3 linked regions of the Methylotuvimicrobium sp. KM2 genome follow. The protein of the gene in region 1 interacts with the protein of each later gene in a pairwise test. Links are inferred from orthologs where the notes say so. Each region holds a gene or a part of one and is shown in the gene's direction. Other genes may lie near its edges.

What was found. Proteins that work in one complex are often made in the same cells at the same time.
Region 2: the proteins of rplL (region 1) and dnaE interact in binary tests that used the Escherichia coli proteins (3 or more experiments, as listed by UniProt). The link is inferred for Methylotuvimicrobium sp. KM2 from one-to-one orthologs.
Region 3: the proteins of rplL (region 1) and parC interact in binary tests that used the Escherichia coli proteins (3 or more experiments, as listed by UniProt). The link is inferred for Methylotuvimicrobium sp. KM2 from one-to-one orthologs.

Annotation. Positions count from the first base shown.
Region 1 is NZ_CP150634.1:4,114,047-4,118,990, reverse strand. What follows is about bases 2,234-4,944. They hold rplL (50S ribosomal protein L7/L12), read left to right. Parts: upstream 2,234-3,260; coding sequence 3,261-3,629; downstream 3,630-4,944. Other genes in these bases: rpoB (DNA-directed RNA polymerase subunit beta), read left to right, coding at 3,757-4,944; rplJ (50S ribosomal protein L10), read left to right, coding at 2,723-3,217; rplA (50S ribosomal protein L1), read left to right, coding at 2,234-2,533. In the rest of the region: tuf (elongation factor Tu), read left to right, coding at 1-240; preprotein translocase subunit SecE, read left to right, coding at 391-768; transcription termination/antitermination protein NusG, read left to right, coding at 772-1,305; rplK (50S ribosomal protein L11), read left to right, coding at 1,407-1,838; more of rplA, read left to right, coding at 1,838-2,233. UniProt on the Escherichia coli protein: The binding site for several of the GTPase factors involved in protein synthesis (IF-2, EF-Tu, EF-G and RF3). Is thus essential for accurate translation.
Region 2 is NZ_CP150634.1:3,834,836-3,841,163, reverse strand. What follows is about bases 1,542-5,636. They hold dnaE (DNA polymerase III subunit alpha), read left to right. Parts: upstream 1,542-1,941; coding sequence 1,942-5,436; downstream 5,437-5,636. Other genes in these bases: WJM45_RS16060 (ion channel), read left to right, coding at 5,608-5,636; rnhB (ribonuclease HII), read left to right, coding at 1,542-1,602. Outside these bases: 3-hydroxyacyl-ACP dehydratase FabZ, read left to right, coding at 1-266; lpxA (acyl-ACP--UDP-N-acetylglucosamine O-acyltransferase), read left to right, coding at 269-1,039; more of rnhB, read left to right, coding at 1,042-1,541; more of WJM45_RS16060, read left to right, coding at 5,637-6,328. UniProt on the Escherichia coli protein: DNA polymerase III is a complex, multichain enzyme responsible for most of the replicative synthesis in bacteria. This DNA polymerase also exhibits 3' to 5' exonuclease activity. The alpha chain is the DNA polymerase catalytic subunit.
Region 3 is NZ_CP150634.1:2,816,376-2,821,596, reverse strand. The notes cover bases 1,542-4,529. They hold parC (DNA topoisomerase IV subunit A), read left to right. Parts: upstream 1,542-1,913; coding sequence 1,914-4,145; downstream 4,146-4,529. Other genes in these bases: WJM45_RS11835 (acyl-CoA thioesterase), read left to right, coding at 1,542-1,910. Outside these bases: WJM45_RS11840 (transglycosylase SLT domain-containing protein), read left to right, coding at 5-844; more of WJM45_RS11835, read left to right, coding at 1,440-1,541; WJM45_RS11825 (IS110 family transposase), read left to right, coding at 4,928-5,221. UniProt on the Escherichia coli protein: Topoisomerase IV is essential for chromosome segregation; it is the principal protein responsible for decatenating newly replicated chromosomes. It relaxes supercoiled DNA.

The DNA of each region.
Region 1 (4,944 bases):
GAAGGCGGGCGTCATACACCATTCTTTAATGGCTATCGTCCACAATTTTATTTCAGAACAACGGATGTAACCGGAGCGGTCGATCTTCCGGAAGGCGTGGAAATGGTGATGCCGGGCGATAACGTCAACGTTGAAGTGAAGTTGATTGCGCCGATTGCGATGGAAGAAGGTTTGCGTTTCGCGGTTCGTGAAGGTGGCCGTACCGTTGGCGCGGGCGTTGTTGCTTCCATTATCGAATAACGTAAGCGCTAAATAATTTTTAATGTTTTCTGAATTAGGTCAGTAGCTCAATTGGCAGAGCAGCGGTCTCCAAAACCGCAGGTTGGGGGTTCGATTCCCTCCTGGCCTGCCATCAGAAAAATACAATAACTATAAATCGTAATAACAATCATGAGTACACAAGTTGAATCCTCAGCATCGGTAGGTGATGTTGTTAAGCAAGTTTTCTCAATTGTTTTTGTTATTGCAGGCCTTGCGGGTTTTTACTACTTTTCCGAATTTGCCTTGTTATATAGGGTACTCTCGCTAGTCGTAATTGTTCTGATTGCAATGGGTCTCATGTTGACTACTCAATTGGGTCAGGGGTTTTGGACTTTCGCATTGGAATCGAAACAAGAAGTAAGAAAGGTAGTTTGGCCGACGCGTCAAGAAACAATGCGGACGACTTTAATGGTCTTTGCAATGGTTATTATCGTTGGTGTGATACTTTGGTTGCTTGATATGTTTTTATTTTGGGGTGTTCGTTTATTGACCGGTCAAGGAGGCTGATAAATGGCACTTCGTTGGTATGTTGTTCATGCTTATTCAAACTTTGAAAATAAAGTCAAAGAAGCGTTAGAAGAAAGGATAAAGCGGGAAGGTCTAGGTCAGTACTTCGGCAAGATTCTTGTGCCTACGGAAGAAGTTGTCGAGATGCGTATGGGGCAGCAGCGTAAAAGCGAGCGCAAGTTTTTTCCGGGTTATGTGCTCGTGCAGATGGAATTGACCGATGAAACATGGCATATGGTTAGAGATGTCCCTAGAGTGCTTGGGTTTATTGGTGGAACATCCGACAAGCCGGCCCCTATAACGGAAAAAGAGGCGATGTCTATTTTAAATAGAGTCGAGGAAGGGGTTAATAAACCAAGGCCAAAAGTTTTATTTGAAGTCGGTGAGGTTGTAAGAGTGAACGACGGGCCTTTTAAGGATTTCAATGGAACGATAGAAGAAGTTAATTACGAAAAGAGCAAGCTTAGGATTTCGGTTTTAATTTTTGGCAGGTCGACACCGGTAGAGCTGGACTTCAATCAAGTTGAAAAATCATAATAAAGCGTCAAAAATTTTTTAAAATCCTGGATATGACTGTGTCCGGGATTTTTGTTTATTAGGGGAGCTGAAAAGCGATTGCACCCGATTTGGAGTAAATAATGGCAAAAAAAATTAATGCATACATAAAGTTGCAAGTAAAAGCTGGTGAAGCTAACCCTAGCCCACCAGTTGGACCTGCATTAGGTCAGCATGGTGTCAACATTATGGAGTTTTGTAAAGCCTTTAATGCAAAAACTCAAGAGTTAGAAAAAGGGTTGCCGATTCCGGTTGTTATTACCGTTTATAGCGATCGTAGTTTTACCTTTATTACTAAAACTCCGCCTGCTTCGATTTTGTTAAAGAAAGCTGTTGGTGTAAAGAGCGGCAGTAGTACGCCGAATAAAGTGAAAATTGGCACAGTGACGCGTGAACAGCTTGAAGAAATCGCCAAAACCAAAATGGAAGATTTAAATGCGGCAAGCTTGGATGCGGCAGTTAAAACTATAGCCGGAAGTGCTCGTAGTATGGGCCTCAATGTGGAGGGCGTGTAATGGCAAAGCTGACTAAAAAAGCAAAACTGATTAAGTCGAAAGTAGATAGAAGTAAACAATATTCGGTCGACGAAGCGGTTGGTTTATTGAAAGAGCTAGGAAACAGCAAGTTTGTCGAATCGATCGATGTCAGTGTCAACTTAGGCGTCGATCCAAGAAAATCCGATCAAAATGTTCGTGGCGCAACCGTATTGCCTAATGGAACCGGTAAATCCGTAAGAGTTGCTGTATTTACTCAAGGAGCCAATGCAGATGCGGCGAAAGAAGCGGGGGCGGATATCGTTGGTATGGAAGATTTAGCCGATCAGGTTAAAAAGGGCGAAATGAATTTCGACGTAGTGATCGCTTCTCCCGATGCAATGAGGGTTGTTGGTCAGCTGGGTCAGATTTTAGGCCCAAGAGGCTTAATGCCAAATCCAAAAGTCGGAACGGTTACGCCGGATGTTGCAACCGCAGTTAAAAACGCAAAATCAGGGCAAGTACGTTATCGAACCGATAAGTCGGGGATCATCCACTGCTCAATCGGTAAAGTGGATTTTGACGCGACAGCCATTCAACAAAACCTGGAAGCGTTATTGGCCGACTTGCGCAAAGCTAAGCCGAGTGCCGCGAAAGGCGTTTATATGAAAAAAATTACGCTGTCATCGACCATGGGTCCAGGGCTTTGGATCGATCAGAGCGGGCTGGCTGGTTAAGGCGAAAGACTTTGGGTTGCCGGAAATGCCGGCAACCGTCAAAGACCGCAGGTGTTGTAAAAACTTAATTGTCCTGCGTAGACGGGAGCTGGAGCCGCAAAGCTGGTGAAAGGGACCGTAAGGGGCATCTACTCAAAGATGCGTTTTATTGATTCTGACAAAAAATCAGATATGTACCGGAGGTAAATTGTGGCACTAAATTTAGATAGCAAGAAAGCTGTCGTCGAAGAGGTTGCCGAATTCGCCGCTAAAGCCCATTCCGCCGTGGCGGCGGAATATCGCGGTTTGACCGTGTCGGAAATGACCGAGTTACGGAAAACTGCAAGAGAAACGGGTGTTTATCTGCGGGTTGTGAAAAACTCATTGGCAAAAAGAGCCATAGCCGGGACAGAATTCGAATGTATGCAAGAGGGCTTAGTCGGTCCGTTATTGCTAGCGTTTTCGATGGAAGATCCAGGTTGTGCGGCAAGATTAATCCATGAGTTTGCAAAAAGTCATAACAAGCTCGTCACTAAAATAGTGGCTATCGGTGGGCAGGCATATGATGCTAATGAACTTGAAAGATTGGCAAAACTGCCGACACGCGATCAAGGAATTAGCATGTTGATGTCGGTCATGAAAGCACCGGTTGGTAAGCTTGCACGGACATTGGCTGCACTTAAAGACCTTAAAGAAGCGGCATAACCTTTTTTTAACCAGTTTTACATCTATTTTAGAGGAATACATAATGGCAATTTCACAAGAAGATATCTTGGAAGCGGTCTCTAACATGACGGTTATGGAAATCGTTGATTTAATTTCAGCGATGGAAGAAAAATTCGGCGTATCGGCGGCTGTCATGGCTGCGGCTCCAGCGGCAGCGACGGCGGCAGCGGCTGAAGAACAAACCGAATTCGATGTTATTTTGACTGCGGCCGGAGCTAACAAGGTTGCCGCGATTAAAGCGGTTCGCGGAATCACGGGTCTGGGCTTGAAAGAAGCGAAAGACGCTGTTGAAGGAGCGCCAACTACTTTGAAAGAAGGCGTTAGCAAAGATGAAGCAGAAGCGGTCAAAAAGGAGCTTGAGGACGCAGGTGCTTCAGTCGAAATTAAGTAAAGATTTTGACGCAAAATTTAAGGCATTAAGCCCCTTAGTACGGCTGGTGACATTTTGTCATCGGCCTTTTGCTGCTTATTCATAAGTGGCAAAAAATAATTCCTGATGAAATAGGTATGGAAGCAATATGGCCTACTCTTTTACCGAAAAAAAACGCATTCGTAACAACTTTGGCAAGGGTACAGAAGTACTCGACGTGCCTTATCTTTTAGCGACGCAAATCAATTCCTACGCGAGTTTCCTGCAATCCGGTATGCCGCCGGAAAAGCGGTTGAATGTGGGTTTGCACGCCGCTTTTTCCAGTGTATTTCCAATAGAAAGTCATTCCGGATATGCGGTTCTGGAATATGTAAAATACCGGTTAGGAGAGCCGACATTCGATGTCAGGGAATGTCAACAAAGGGGTGCAACTTTTGCTGCGCCACTGAGAGTGTTGGTGCGCTTGGTCATTTACGATAAAGACGCGCCTGGAAGCACGAAAGTTGTTAAGGATATCCGGGAGCAGGAAGTCTACATGGGGGAGTTGCCGTTAATGACCGATAACGGAACTTTCGTCATTAATGGAACCGAGCGGGTAATTGTTTCTCAGTTACACCGTTCTCCGGGCGTGTTTTTTGATCACGATAAAGGTAAAACGCATTCATCAGGAAAGTTATTATTCAACGCAAGAGTTATCCCTTATCGCGGCTCTTGGCTTGACTTCGAGTTCGATCACAAGGACTGTGTCTATGTCAGAATAGATAGACGTAGAAAAATTCCGGCAACGATCTTATTAAGAGCGCTGGGTTATAATAACGAAGAAATGATGGATATTTTCTTTGAAACCAATCGCTTTATCTTGACTGATGATAGTTGTTTGTTTGATTTGGTGCCTGAGCGACTGAGAGGCGAAATTGCCGCCTTCGATTTTAAACATGATGGAAAGGTTCTGATCGAAGAGGGGCGTCGGATTACGGCAAAACATATACGCCAATTAAAAGAAGCGGGCGTCACTCAAGTCGAAGTCCCTAAAGCCTATCTGCATGGAAAAGTGTTAAGCCGTAACCTGATCGATGAATCGACAGGCGAGCTGATTGCCAATGTCAATGATGAGCTTACCGAGGAATTACTCGATAAAATCATAGATAGCGGTATACAAGAGCTAAACACGATTTATGTCAACGATCTCGATAGAGGGCCCTATATCTCGAATGCGATGCGTTTGGATACGAGTAGCACGCAACTGGAAGCGCTAGTTGAAATATATCGCATGATGAGACCAGGAGAGCCGCCGACAAAAGAATCAGCGGAAAATCTGTTTCAAAACCTGTTTTTT
Region 2 (6,328 bases), 280 kb from region 1 along the record:
GTGTACTGATTTTGGAAGCATTGGCGCAAGCGACCGGTTTGTTGGCGTCGGAAACAGATCCCAATTTGGGAAAAGGTATGACTTATTATTTGGTGGGTATCGATAATGCTAGATTCAAGAGGCCGGTGAGTCCCGGCGACCAATTGATGCTGGAAGCCAAATTCGTTAAAAGTAAACGCAATATTTGGTCGTTCGATTGCCGAGCCGAAGTGGAAGGCGAATTCGTGGCCAGTGCCAACATTATGTGTGCCGCGGCGGTGAATTGATTTTGATAGATTCAAGAGCAGTTATTAACGAGCGCGCCCAATTAGCCGATGATGTCACTGTCGGTCCGTTCTCGATCATAGGCCCGGATGTCACAATTGGCGCAGGTACGGTTATAGGGCCTCATGTCGTCATCAACGGGCCGACCAGTATAGGCAAGGATAATCGGATTTATCAATTTTCCTCGATAGGCGAAGATCCTCAAGATAAAAAATATGCTTCCGAGGTAACTCGGCTTGAAATAGGCGATAGGAATGTCATTCGAGAATTCGTGACGATGCATAGAGGGACATTGCAGGACCGCAGCTTAACGCAGATCGGTTCCGATAACTTGTTTATGGCGTATACGCATGTCGCTCACGATTGCGTGATCGGCGATCATGTAATTATGGCTAACGGTGCGTCGCTGGCCGGCCATGTGCATTTATGCGACCACGCAATACTCGGCGGTTTCACGCTGGTTCATCAATTTACCCAAATAGGACAATACAGTTTTTCGGCGATGGGTAGCGCGATTACGCAGGACATACCGCCCTTCGTGATGGTCGGCGGTCGTCCAACGCGCCCGCACGGCATCAATTCAGTAGGTATGGAGCGCAATGGCGTGTCGCCGGAGGCCGTTCGGCAAATCAGAAAAGCCTATAAAATTCTTTATAAAATGAACCTAAAGCTCGAAGATGCAATCGAGGAAATGGAAGGCATGGCCGGCGACAGCGACGAGTTGTCGACGATGGTCAGTTTTCTGCGGAATGTGACTAGGGGCATTTTACGATAACTATGCAAAGAGTTGCCGGAGTCGACGAAGTCGGTCGAGGGTGTCTTGCCGGCGCCGTATTCGCAGCGGCAGTTGTTTTAGACCCGGATAAGCCGATTGCTGGTTTGAAGGATTCGAAGAAGATTTCCGAAAAGCAGCGTGAAGCACTGGCGTTGACCATCCGGCGGGATGCGCTATGTTGGGCCGTGGCGCGGGCGGAACCGAGCGAGATCGATCGCATCAATATTCTGCACGCGGCGCTGTTGGCGATGGCAAGAGCGATCGCCATGATCGATCCGGTTCCCGATTGGATTATCGTTGACGGCAGTCGCTATCCCCCGATCGATTTACCAGGAGAGGCCATGGTCAAAGCCGATTCGAATGTGCCGGAAGTTTCCGCGGCTTCAATATTGGCCAAGGTCGCTAGAGACAAAGAGATGCTGTTTTTGGAGCGGCTTTATCCAGGCTATGGTTTCAATTTGCATAAAGGCTATCCGACCCCATTGCATCGGCAACAATTAATGCAGTTGGGTATTACGCCGTTTCACAGAAAATCGTTCGCTCCGGTTAAGGCTCTGCTCTAACAAAAATTTCTCGCGCAGTGGCGCTGAGGCTCGCAGATTATACCTTTCCCACTTCAAATTTCGGCAATGCCAGAGGAGGCGTCGGGGTGTTCGACAAAGGCTTTGCCAGCATGGAGCTGGCATAGAGCCTACAGGGACGTATTCACGGCGTCCTTTGACGGACACCCCGGCGCCGAATTTTGATATACGATGAGTATAATACCGGATTGAAAAAGTGCATGGGGCATTCCGTATTTCTAAAATCATATTTTGCCGCGTCATTTCGTTAATGATTAACAGGGCTTAGGTTCTGCACTTCTCCGCGCCCCTGCGCCTCCGCGCGATAATACCTCATTCAACATGCAACCTTCATTCGTTCATCTTAGAGTTCATACCGAATTTTCATTGGTCGACGGTATTGTTCGAATCAAGCCGCTGATTAAAGCCTTAGCCGACATGAACATGCCGGCCGTCGCGGTTACCGAACAATCCAATCTATTTTCGTTGGTCAAATTCTACCGCGCCGCGCTAGGGCAAGGGATAAAGCCTGTTTCCGGCGCCGATGTACACATCTTCAATCCAGACGATCCGTCATCGCCTTACTGTCTAACGCTGTTGGTTAAAAACCTTAATGGTTATACGACGCTGACCGAATTGATTTCAAAGTCTTATCAGGAAGGGCAGCATCAAGGCGTGCCTATGGTTCAGCGCGAATGGATCACCGACAATCACAATGGGCTGATCGCCTTATCAGGAGCCATGAGCGGCGATATCGGCAGGGCCTTGTTGGCGGAAAATGTCGACGAGGCCAAACGCCTGGCCGAGGGATGGAGTCATTTATTCGAAGATTCCTTTTATCTCGAGTTGCAACGTGTCGGTAAAGCCGAGGAAGAACGCTATGTGGCGGCGGCTGTCGATTTGGCTCAACAAATGGAGCTGCCGGTCGTCGCGACCAATGATGTCCGATTTATTCGTCCGGAGGATTTCGATGCGCATGAAGTCAGGGTGTGTATTCATCAAGGACGGGTTTTAGATGACAATCGGCGGCCGAAAGATTACACCAATCAGCAATATCTGCGTAGCGGTGAAGAAATGCAGGGGCTGTTTGCCGATATCCCGGAAGCCTTGGAAAATTCGGTCGAAATCGCCAAGCGTTGTAATCTGGAGCTGACGCTAGGCGAAAATTATTTGCCCGACTTTCCGGTTCCGGAAGGCATGACGATCGATGACTATCTGATCGAAGTGTCCCGTCAGGGACTCGAAGAGCGCCTTCAACAACACCCGGCTTTCGGTTCCGGTAGCGAAGAAGAGAACCGCCGGGTTTATTACGACAGGCTCGAGACCGAGTTGAAAGTGATTACGCAGATGGGCTTTCCCGGTTACTTTCTGATCGTTGCCGACTTTATTCAATGGGCCAAGAACAACGCGATTCCGGTTGGACCGGGCAGGGGGTCTGGCGCCGGCTCGCTGGTAGCTTATGTCTTGAAAATTACCGACCTCGATCCGATCGAATTCGATCTTTTATTCGAACGCTTCTTGAATCCGGAGCGGGTTTCGATGCCCGACTTCGACGTCGATTTCTGTATGGACCGGCGCGATGAGGTTATCGACTATGTCGCGCGTCATTATGGTCGCGACCATGTCGCGCAGATCATTACCTATGGTTCGATGGCGGCAAAAGCGGTCGTGCGCGATGTCGGTCGAGTGCTTGGTTTTTCCTACGGCTTCGTCGACCGCTTGGCAAAACTGATTCCTTTCGAAATAGGCATGACGCTGACTAAGGCGCTGCAGGATAGCCCCGATCTCAAGCAGTTGTATGAGACTGAAGAGGAAGTCAAAACGCTGATCGATATGGCGAGATCGCTCGAGGGGGTTTCGCGTAATGCCGGTAAACATGCCGGAGGGGTAGTGATTTCGCCGACCAAGTTGACCGATTTTACGCCGCTTTATTGCGAGCAGGGCGGCGGCAACCTGGTCACGCAGTTCGACAAGGATGATGTCGAGGCGGTTGGTCTGGTCAAGTTCGACTTTTTGGGGCTTCGAACCCTGACGATCATCGATTGGGCACTCGAGACGATTAACCTAAAGAAGCAGCAAATAGGCGAGGCTATCGTCGATATTAGCACGATTCCGCGCGACGATTCGGCCTCCTATGAATTATTGAAGAAAGCGCAGACGACCGCGGTGTTTCAGTTGGAATCGCGCGGCATGAAAGAGTTGATCAAAAAGCTCAAGCCCGATTGTTTCGACGATATCATCGCCTTGGTGGCTTTGTTTCGGCCCGGTCCGCTCGAGTCCGGCATGGTCGACGATTACATCAACGTCAAGCACGGCGCGAAAGCCGAATATGCCCATCCCATGCTGGAGCCGATTCTTAAATCGACTAACGGCGTTATTTTGTATCAAGAGCAGGTCATGCAGATCGCTCGTGAACTGGCCGGCTATACCCTCGGCGGTGCGGACATGCTGCGCCGCGCGATGGGTAAGAAAAAACCCGAGGAGATGGCCAAGCAGCGCGAAATTTTCACAGAAGGTGCGGTCGCGAATAACATCGAGGAAAGCGTCGCGACTTATATCTTCGATTTGATGGAAAAGTTTGCCGGCTACGGTTTCAACAAATCGCATTCGGCAGCCTATGCCTTGGTCGCTTATCAAACCGCCTGGCTGAAGGCGCATTATCCGGCTGAGTTTATGGCGGCGGTGCTGTCTTCCGATATGGACAATACCGATAAAGTCGTGGTGTTGATTGAAGAATGCCGCGAAATGAAATTGGCTATTTGCCCGCCCGATCTCAACGAATCGAATTATCGTTTCACGGTCAACGACAAAGGTCAAATCGTGTATGGAATCGGTGCAATCAAGGGGGTCGGCGAATCCGCGATCGAGGATTTATTAAAAGAACGCGAAGCTAACGGATCTTACGCAGGGCTGTACGATTTATGCAAGCGCGTTGATTTGAGGAAGGTCAATCGTCGTGTGCTTGAGGCCTTGATTCGGGCGGGTGCGTTCGATCGGATTGATGCCAATCGAGCGGCGCATTTGGCGGAATTGCCAATTGCATTACGGGTGGCCGAACAGTACGGCAAGATGGCCCAAACCGGACAAAACGACTTGTTCGGTTTGGGCATGCCCGATGAGGACGACAGGATACAGGAGGACGTCTATACGACTCAAGCCGAGCCTTGGACCGAATCGGAGCGATTGGCCGCCGAAAAGCAGACCTTGGGCTTGTTCTTGACCGGACATCCGATTACGCAATATGAATCGGAATTGAAGCATATCGTGCATGGCAAGATTGGTAAGATCTTGGGTGATGTTGAGCGCACGCGAGGAAAAATGGAGGCGCGCACCGCAGGACTAGTCGTGGAATTACGGACGCGGCAAAATAAAAACGGCAAAACGATGGGGTTTGCGACCTTGGATGATCGGTCCGGCCGTCTTGAATTGGCAATTTTCGGCGACAGTTACGAAAGATACCGCGATTTATTGTCTAAGGATGCCTTGCTGGTCGCAGAGGGCGGTGTTGCGATTGACGATTTTAGCGGCATGCTGAGATTGACGGTCGATAAACTATACAGTATCGAAGACGCACGGAATCAATATGCCCGATGTCTTTCGTTGCAGTGGGCGAATACGAATGAACAGCGCGATGCAAAGTCGTTCGTCGATAAGCTCGATGATACGCTGCAACCGTTTAAGGGTGGTTCTTGCCCTATTGTACTTGCTTATCGTTCCGCAACAGCCAAGTCATCGCTACAATTCGGCGATGAATGGCGCGTGCATCCTTCGGATGAATTGGTCTTGCGGTTAAAGCGTTTGCTGGGGGCGGATGCTGTTGAGGTTAGATATAGGTGAGGGGAAAGGGGAAATTAGAACTTGACAAGTAGTTTAAACTCCGAATCATTTCACTATTCACTATTCACTATTCACTATTCACTATTCACTATTCACTATTCACTATTCACTATTCACTATTCACTTGTGTTCGGGGTTTTAGTGTTATTTTGATTTTGTTATGATTCATGCATGAATGAATTTATTGGACCTACGGTCGACATTAGCGATAAGGATAGTTTGGAATGGAAGCATTTCGCCAACTTGGAGAAGGAAACCTTGCGCGGGCGTTGGCGTAAACCAACAGGACTCGGTGTATTGAATAGCTTAAATGCTGGACGCTGGTCGCGCGAGACGTTGGAGCGTCATGTCGGCAAGTTTGCCGGCCAGTTTGACTTGCGCGGTATTCCTTTGCCGAATGCCGAATTGTCGAAACTCGATCTGTCGAACATCGACTTCTTTTATGCCGATTTGTCCGGCGCTGATTTGTCCTACAGTAATTTATCCGACAGTTATTTGTCGGAGAGCGATATTTCCGGTGCGCGATTCGATTTTGCCGTACTTAATAGGGCTTTGCTCGACAATGTGCGTTTCAATAGTTCCACGCGTTTTTTAGGCGTCAATTTGCATGCAGTCAACTTTACGTTGGCAACCTTGTTATATGATTTAGCCTTGTCGCAGCAACGTATTCAGCAATTGGATAGGCATTATCCGGTATTCGCCTGTTTTTTACGCTGGTCCTGCGATTATGGTCGTTCATTTTCGCGATATGCGCTATGGGTTGTGGGTTTCGTGTTAGCTTATGCTGCAATTTTTTGGGGTTTGATGGATCGCTCGTTTTTGGACTGTCTGTATTTTTCACTGACGACATTTACGACGGTCGGTTATGGCGATATCGTACCGGTCGGTTCTC
Region 3 (5,221 bases), 1.3 Mb from region 1 along the record:
TGACATGAGCTGGCTATTAAGGCTGTTTGCCGTAATTGTATTTTTTTCCTCGCCTTTATTTGCAGCCGAAGTTGCGGACGATCATCCTAGCGGAATTCGTAAAATGGCGATGGTTTACGAACACGGCCGCGGCGTGAAAAAGAATTATCGGAAAGCTTACGAATTGTATTGTAAGGCGGCATTAATGTCTGATGTCGAATCGGCTTACCATTTGGGTTTTATTCATTTCAATGGCCGAGGGGTGTCGAGAAATTTATCGGTAGCGCTTTATTGGTTCAGGTTGGCGGCAAAAGCGGGAGATCCCTATGCCAGGCGCATGGTGATCAAATTTAAAGATATTAAACCGACGAAGGATTCCCGCTGTCGCCGCCCTGAGCCAGAATTAACGATAACGGTCGAGCAGCATGTAAATCCCAATCGTCAAATCGTTAAGTCGTGGGTCGAAAAAATTGCTCCGAATTACGGTATCGATCCTGAGTTGGTAATGGCGGTTATTCAGGCCGAATCCGCCTTTAATCCCGGCGCGTTATCGAACAAAAATGCTCAAGGATTGATGCAATTGATTCCTGCAACCGCCGAGAGATTCGGTGTCAAAGATACTTTTAATCCTATTCAGAACATCAAGGGCGGTACGGCTTATCTGCATTGGCTGATGCGCCATTTTAACGGCAATGTGGAGTGGGTATTGGCGGCTTACAATGCGGGAGAGGGCGCCGTCGAACGATATAAAGGAGTTCCTCCTTATCGAGAAACGCAAAATTACGTTAAAACGATACTAAAGAAATATCCTAATAAAACACATCCTATTCCGGGTGAACAGCCGCAACAAATAGATGCTTCATGAAACTTTTCATGTGATTTACTATTACTATTCCCTCGCTGTTTCCCAGATTCTGCTTGGGAAACGATTCCGCAAGCTCCGCTTGCCGTCACGGGAAGCAGAGCTTCCGGGGCTGCCTTCCCAAGCCGAGCTTGGGAAGGAGCGAAAACTGCTGAATTTAATAATTGTTTCAAAATAATTACCTGGTTTTATCGGCCAGTATCAGGTAACGCTTCCAGAAGACGCCGTGAATATATCCCTATAGGCTTGGGCGCGGCGTCCATGCCGCGCACACTTCTTCCAGCGTTACCTGATACTAGCCAAATCGGGAAATAAATTTTGGACACTTACTTAGGATAATCCAAAAACTCTACAGTTTCCTTCTCGGCGAGCATCCGCCGGTCTCCTTCCGTCCTTCCACGAGCTTCACTTGAATCTGCAGCTTTTCTCCGTCTCGTGGCGCAATCATTCTTGAAACCGGTTAAAATAAGCCGTTTGTTAGCCTTTCATTCGAATTGGAATACGAATCGATAAGATTTGTTTGGTCGAAAAGGCGTTATAAAACCACTCCGGAAAACATGTGAATCAATCGAAAAAACAACAAGAGAAAACATTGCAGATGGCTGTTTTGATGACGCCGGATATGGCCAACTTTTCCGGTGTCGTGCATGGCGGTTCGTTATTAAAACTGCTCGATCAGGCCGCTTATGCTTGTGCGGCCCGGTATAGTAAAAATTACGTTGTAACGGCATCGTTAGATCAAGTTTTTTTTAAGGAAAAAATTCAGGTTGGCGAGTTGGTGACTTTATCTGCACATGTCAATTATGTCGGGCGCTCTTCAATGGAAATCGGCATCAAAGTGGTTGCCGAGAATTTACGCACGCAAGAAAAAAGACACACCAATTCGTCTTACTTTACGATGGTGGCGGTCGATGAAAATGGCAAACCGGTGCCCGTTCCGCCCTTGACCATAGAAAGTGAATTGGAACAAAAACTATACGATGCCGCGTTGATGCGCAAAAAAATGCGTCAGGAAATCATGGAAAAACATATGGCACTACATGTCGACTTACCAAAGGACGATCTTTAATTTATGGGTATTCAGGAAAACTTCGAACAACTTCCGCTAAAAAATTTTACCGAAAAGGCATATCTCGATTATTCGATGTATGTGATTTTGGACCGTGCCTTACCGCATATCGGCGATGGACTTAAGCCGGTGCAGCGGCGCATCGTTTATGCAATGTCGGAGCTGGGGCTGACTGCGGCGGCGAAATATAAGAAATCGGCGCGAACGGTCGGCGACGTACTCGGTAAATATCATCCGCATGGCGATTCCGCATGTTACGAGGCAATGGTGCTGATGGCGCAAGATTTTTCATATCGCTATCCGTTGATCGACGGCCAGGGGAACTGGGGTTCGCCAGACGATCCGAAATCGTTTGCCGCGATGCGCTATACCGAATCGCGTTTGACGCCTTACGCGCAAACCTTGCTAAGCGAATTGGGGCAGGGGACCGTCGATTGGACCGATAACTTTGACGGTACGATGAAGGAACCGGTATTGTTACCGGCACGTTTACCGAATGTATTGTTGAACGGCACGATGGGTATCGCGGTAGGCATGGCGACCGATATTCCGCCGCATAATCTAAGAGAAGTGGCCGCGGCATGCGTGCAATTGCTCGATGACCCCGATACGCCGTTGGAAAGGTTGTTCGACCATATCAAAGGTCCTGATTATCCCACTCACGCCGAGATCATTACTCCCGTCGAAGAGTTACGAAAGATGTACGCTTGCGGTAACGGTTCGGTCAAAATGCGTGCTCGTTATGAACTGGAGGACGGTAATATCGTTATTACCGCCCTGCCGCATCAAGTGTCCGGAGCCAAATTGCTCGAACAAATCGCGGCGCAAATGAATGCGAAAAAACTGCCGATGATCGATGATTTGCGCGACGAATCCGATCATGAAAATCCGACGCGTTTGGTCGTGATGCCGAAATCCAAACGCATCGATGTCGAAGCGGTGATGTCGCATTTGTTCGCGACGACCGATTTAGAGAAAAATTTTCGCGTAAATTTAAATATGATCGGCCTAGACGGTCGGCCGCAAGTCAAAAATCTTAGAACAATATTGACCGAATGGCTGATCTTCCGAACCGAAACGGTTAGACGCAGGTTGCAATACCGGTTAGACAAGGTCTTGGCTCGTTTGCATATCCTCGAGGGATTATTGATCGCCTATCTGAATATCGACGAAGTCATTGCGATTATTCGGTACGAGGACAAGCCGAAACCGGTGCTGATGGAGCGCTTCGGCATCAGCGATCTTCAGGCCGAAGCGATCTTGGAATTGAAGTTGCGGCATTTGGCTAAATTGGAGGAAATGAAAATTAAAGGCGAGCAAGCAGAGCTCGAAAAAGAGCGGCAAGCCCTGGAAAAAACCTTGGGTTCGAAAGCTTTGCTTAACCGATTGATAAAAAAAGAAATTCAAGTCGATGCCGAAAAGTTCGGTGACGAGCGGCGCTCGCCGATTATTGAAAGAGGTTCGGCAAAGGCGCTCGACAGCACCGAATTAATCGCGAATGAGCCGGTCACGGTAATATTGTCGCAAAAAGGCTGGATTCGTGCCGCGAAAGGTCATGACATCGATGTTGAAGGCTTGAACTATCGTTCCGGAGACGGCTTTCTGCATGCGGTCAAGACCCGCACGACTCAGCCGGTTTATGTATTGGATTCGACCGGACGCGTTTATGCAACCGCAAGTCATGACTTACCTTCGGCGCGCAGTCAAGGCGAACCGCTGACCGGTCGATTCAATCCGCCTGCAGGTTCTTTATTTATTGGTTTGCTGGCTGGCAATCCGGAAGATTGGTATGTGCTGGCCGGATCTACCGGTTACGGTTTTAGAGTGCAATTGAAGGATTTATTTAGCAAGAATAAAGCCGGTAAAACGGTCGTCACCTTACCGGTGGGCGCGAAGGCGTTGTTGCCGGTTCGAGTGTATCGCGATAGCGATTTGCTGGCGATTGCGACGCTACAGGGCAGGTTGTTGATTTTTCCGGTCAATGAATTGCCGGCTCTGACGCGGGGTAAAGGCAATAAACTGATTCAAATTCCGCCGAGCGACTTGGCCGACGGTAGTGATGCGGTCATGGCATTGGCCGTGATTTCCGAGCAAAGCGAATTGAAGCTCATTTCCGGAAAACGCACACTGACGCTAAAAGCAGCCGATATCGAGCATTACAAGGGAGTCCGAGCGAAGCGGGGATTACATTTACCGCGCGGTTTTCAGAAAGTCGACGGTTTTGTAGTCGAGTAAATTTATTATCGCCCGGAGGCGCAGGCGCGCGCGGAGTTTATTCGTTTTTTATCGTTCCCACGCAGGACCGCTCATCGTTATACATAAATTGTAGGGTACGCTACGCGTACCTCCATGCCGTTAAACGCCGAATTCCTGCCCAGATCAATCAATAAGGGCTTAGTTTTAGCATTGGTGGGGTTGCCATGGTGCGCATAGCGTACCCTACGGCGCTAGATTGCAGTGTCTTCCGGAAAGGCTATTGGTGTTTGAGTGTAGCGGCTTCGATAGTCGCGACGTAGGCGTCGCTCCCACAGCGCTTGTAACCTTTTGTGGGAGCGATCCCCTGATCGCGATTTCGAAACCGGGAGCGTTAGGTGACAACAAACGGTATCGAGGTCACATTAGCTAGGATGGTATCTACGATATGTGTATACCCTTCGTAGATCAAAATTCGGTACCCCAGCCCCTAAATTCGTAAGACTATTAACCATGACCGATGGGCTATGGAATTTAGGGGCTGGGTGAATACCTCCCTGTAGGCTCTATGCCAGCTCCATGCTGGCAAAGCCTTAGCAAGCGCCATGGATGGCGTGAATGTCGATTTTGCAGGAGCAAAAATCGACCGAACACCCCAGCGCCTCCTCTGGCACTGCCGAAATTTGAAGTACTAAAGGTATATAACGACGAGCGCAGGACCGTAGGAACCAGAAAATTTTCATCTACGATGATGATATGGACTCCTCTCACTCTGTTGGTGTCAAATAGCACCTTAGTAAAAAACAAAACAAGAGGAGTCCGAGATGAATACTAGCGTAATTGGTTTAGATATCGCAAAGAACATTTTTCATCTGTATACGTTGAATGCGGATAATAAAGTCATCAAGAAAAAACTCAAACGGGCGCAAGTCTTGACCTTCTTCGCCAATTATCCGGTCAGCACGATTGGTATCGAGGCGTGCGGCAGTAGCCATTATTGGGCTAGAGAATTAACTAAACTGGGCCATGAAGTGATGTTATTGAACGCGAAGTTTGTCAAGAGCTTCGTGGTCGGCAACAAGAATGATTTTAACGATGCCCAAGCGATTTTTGATGCG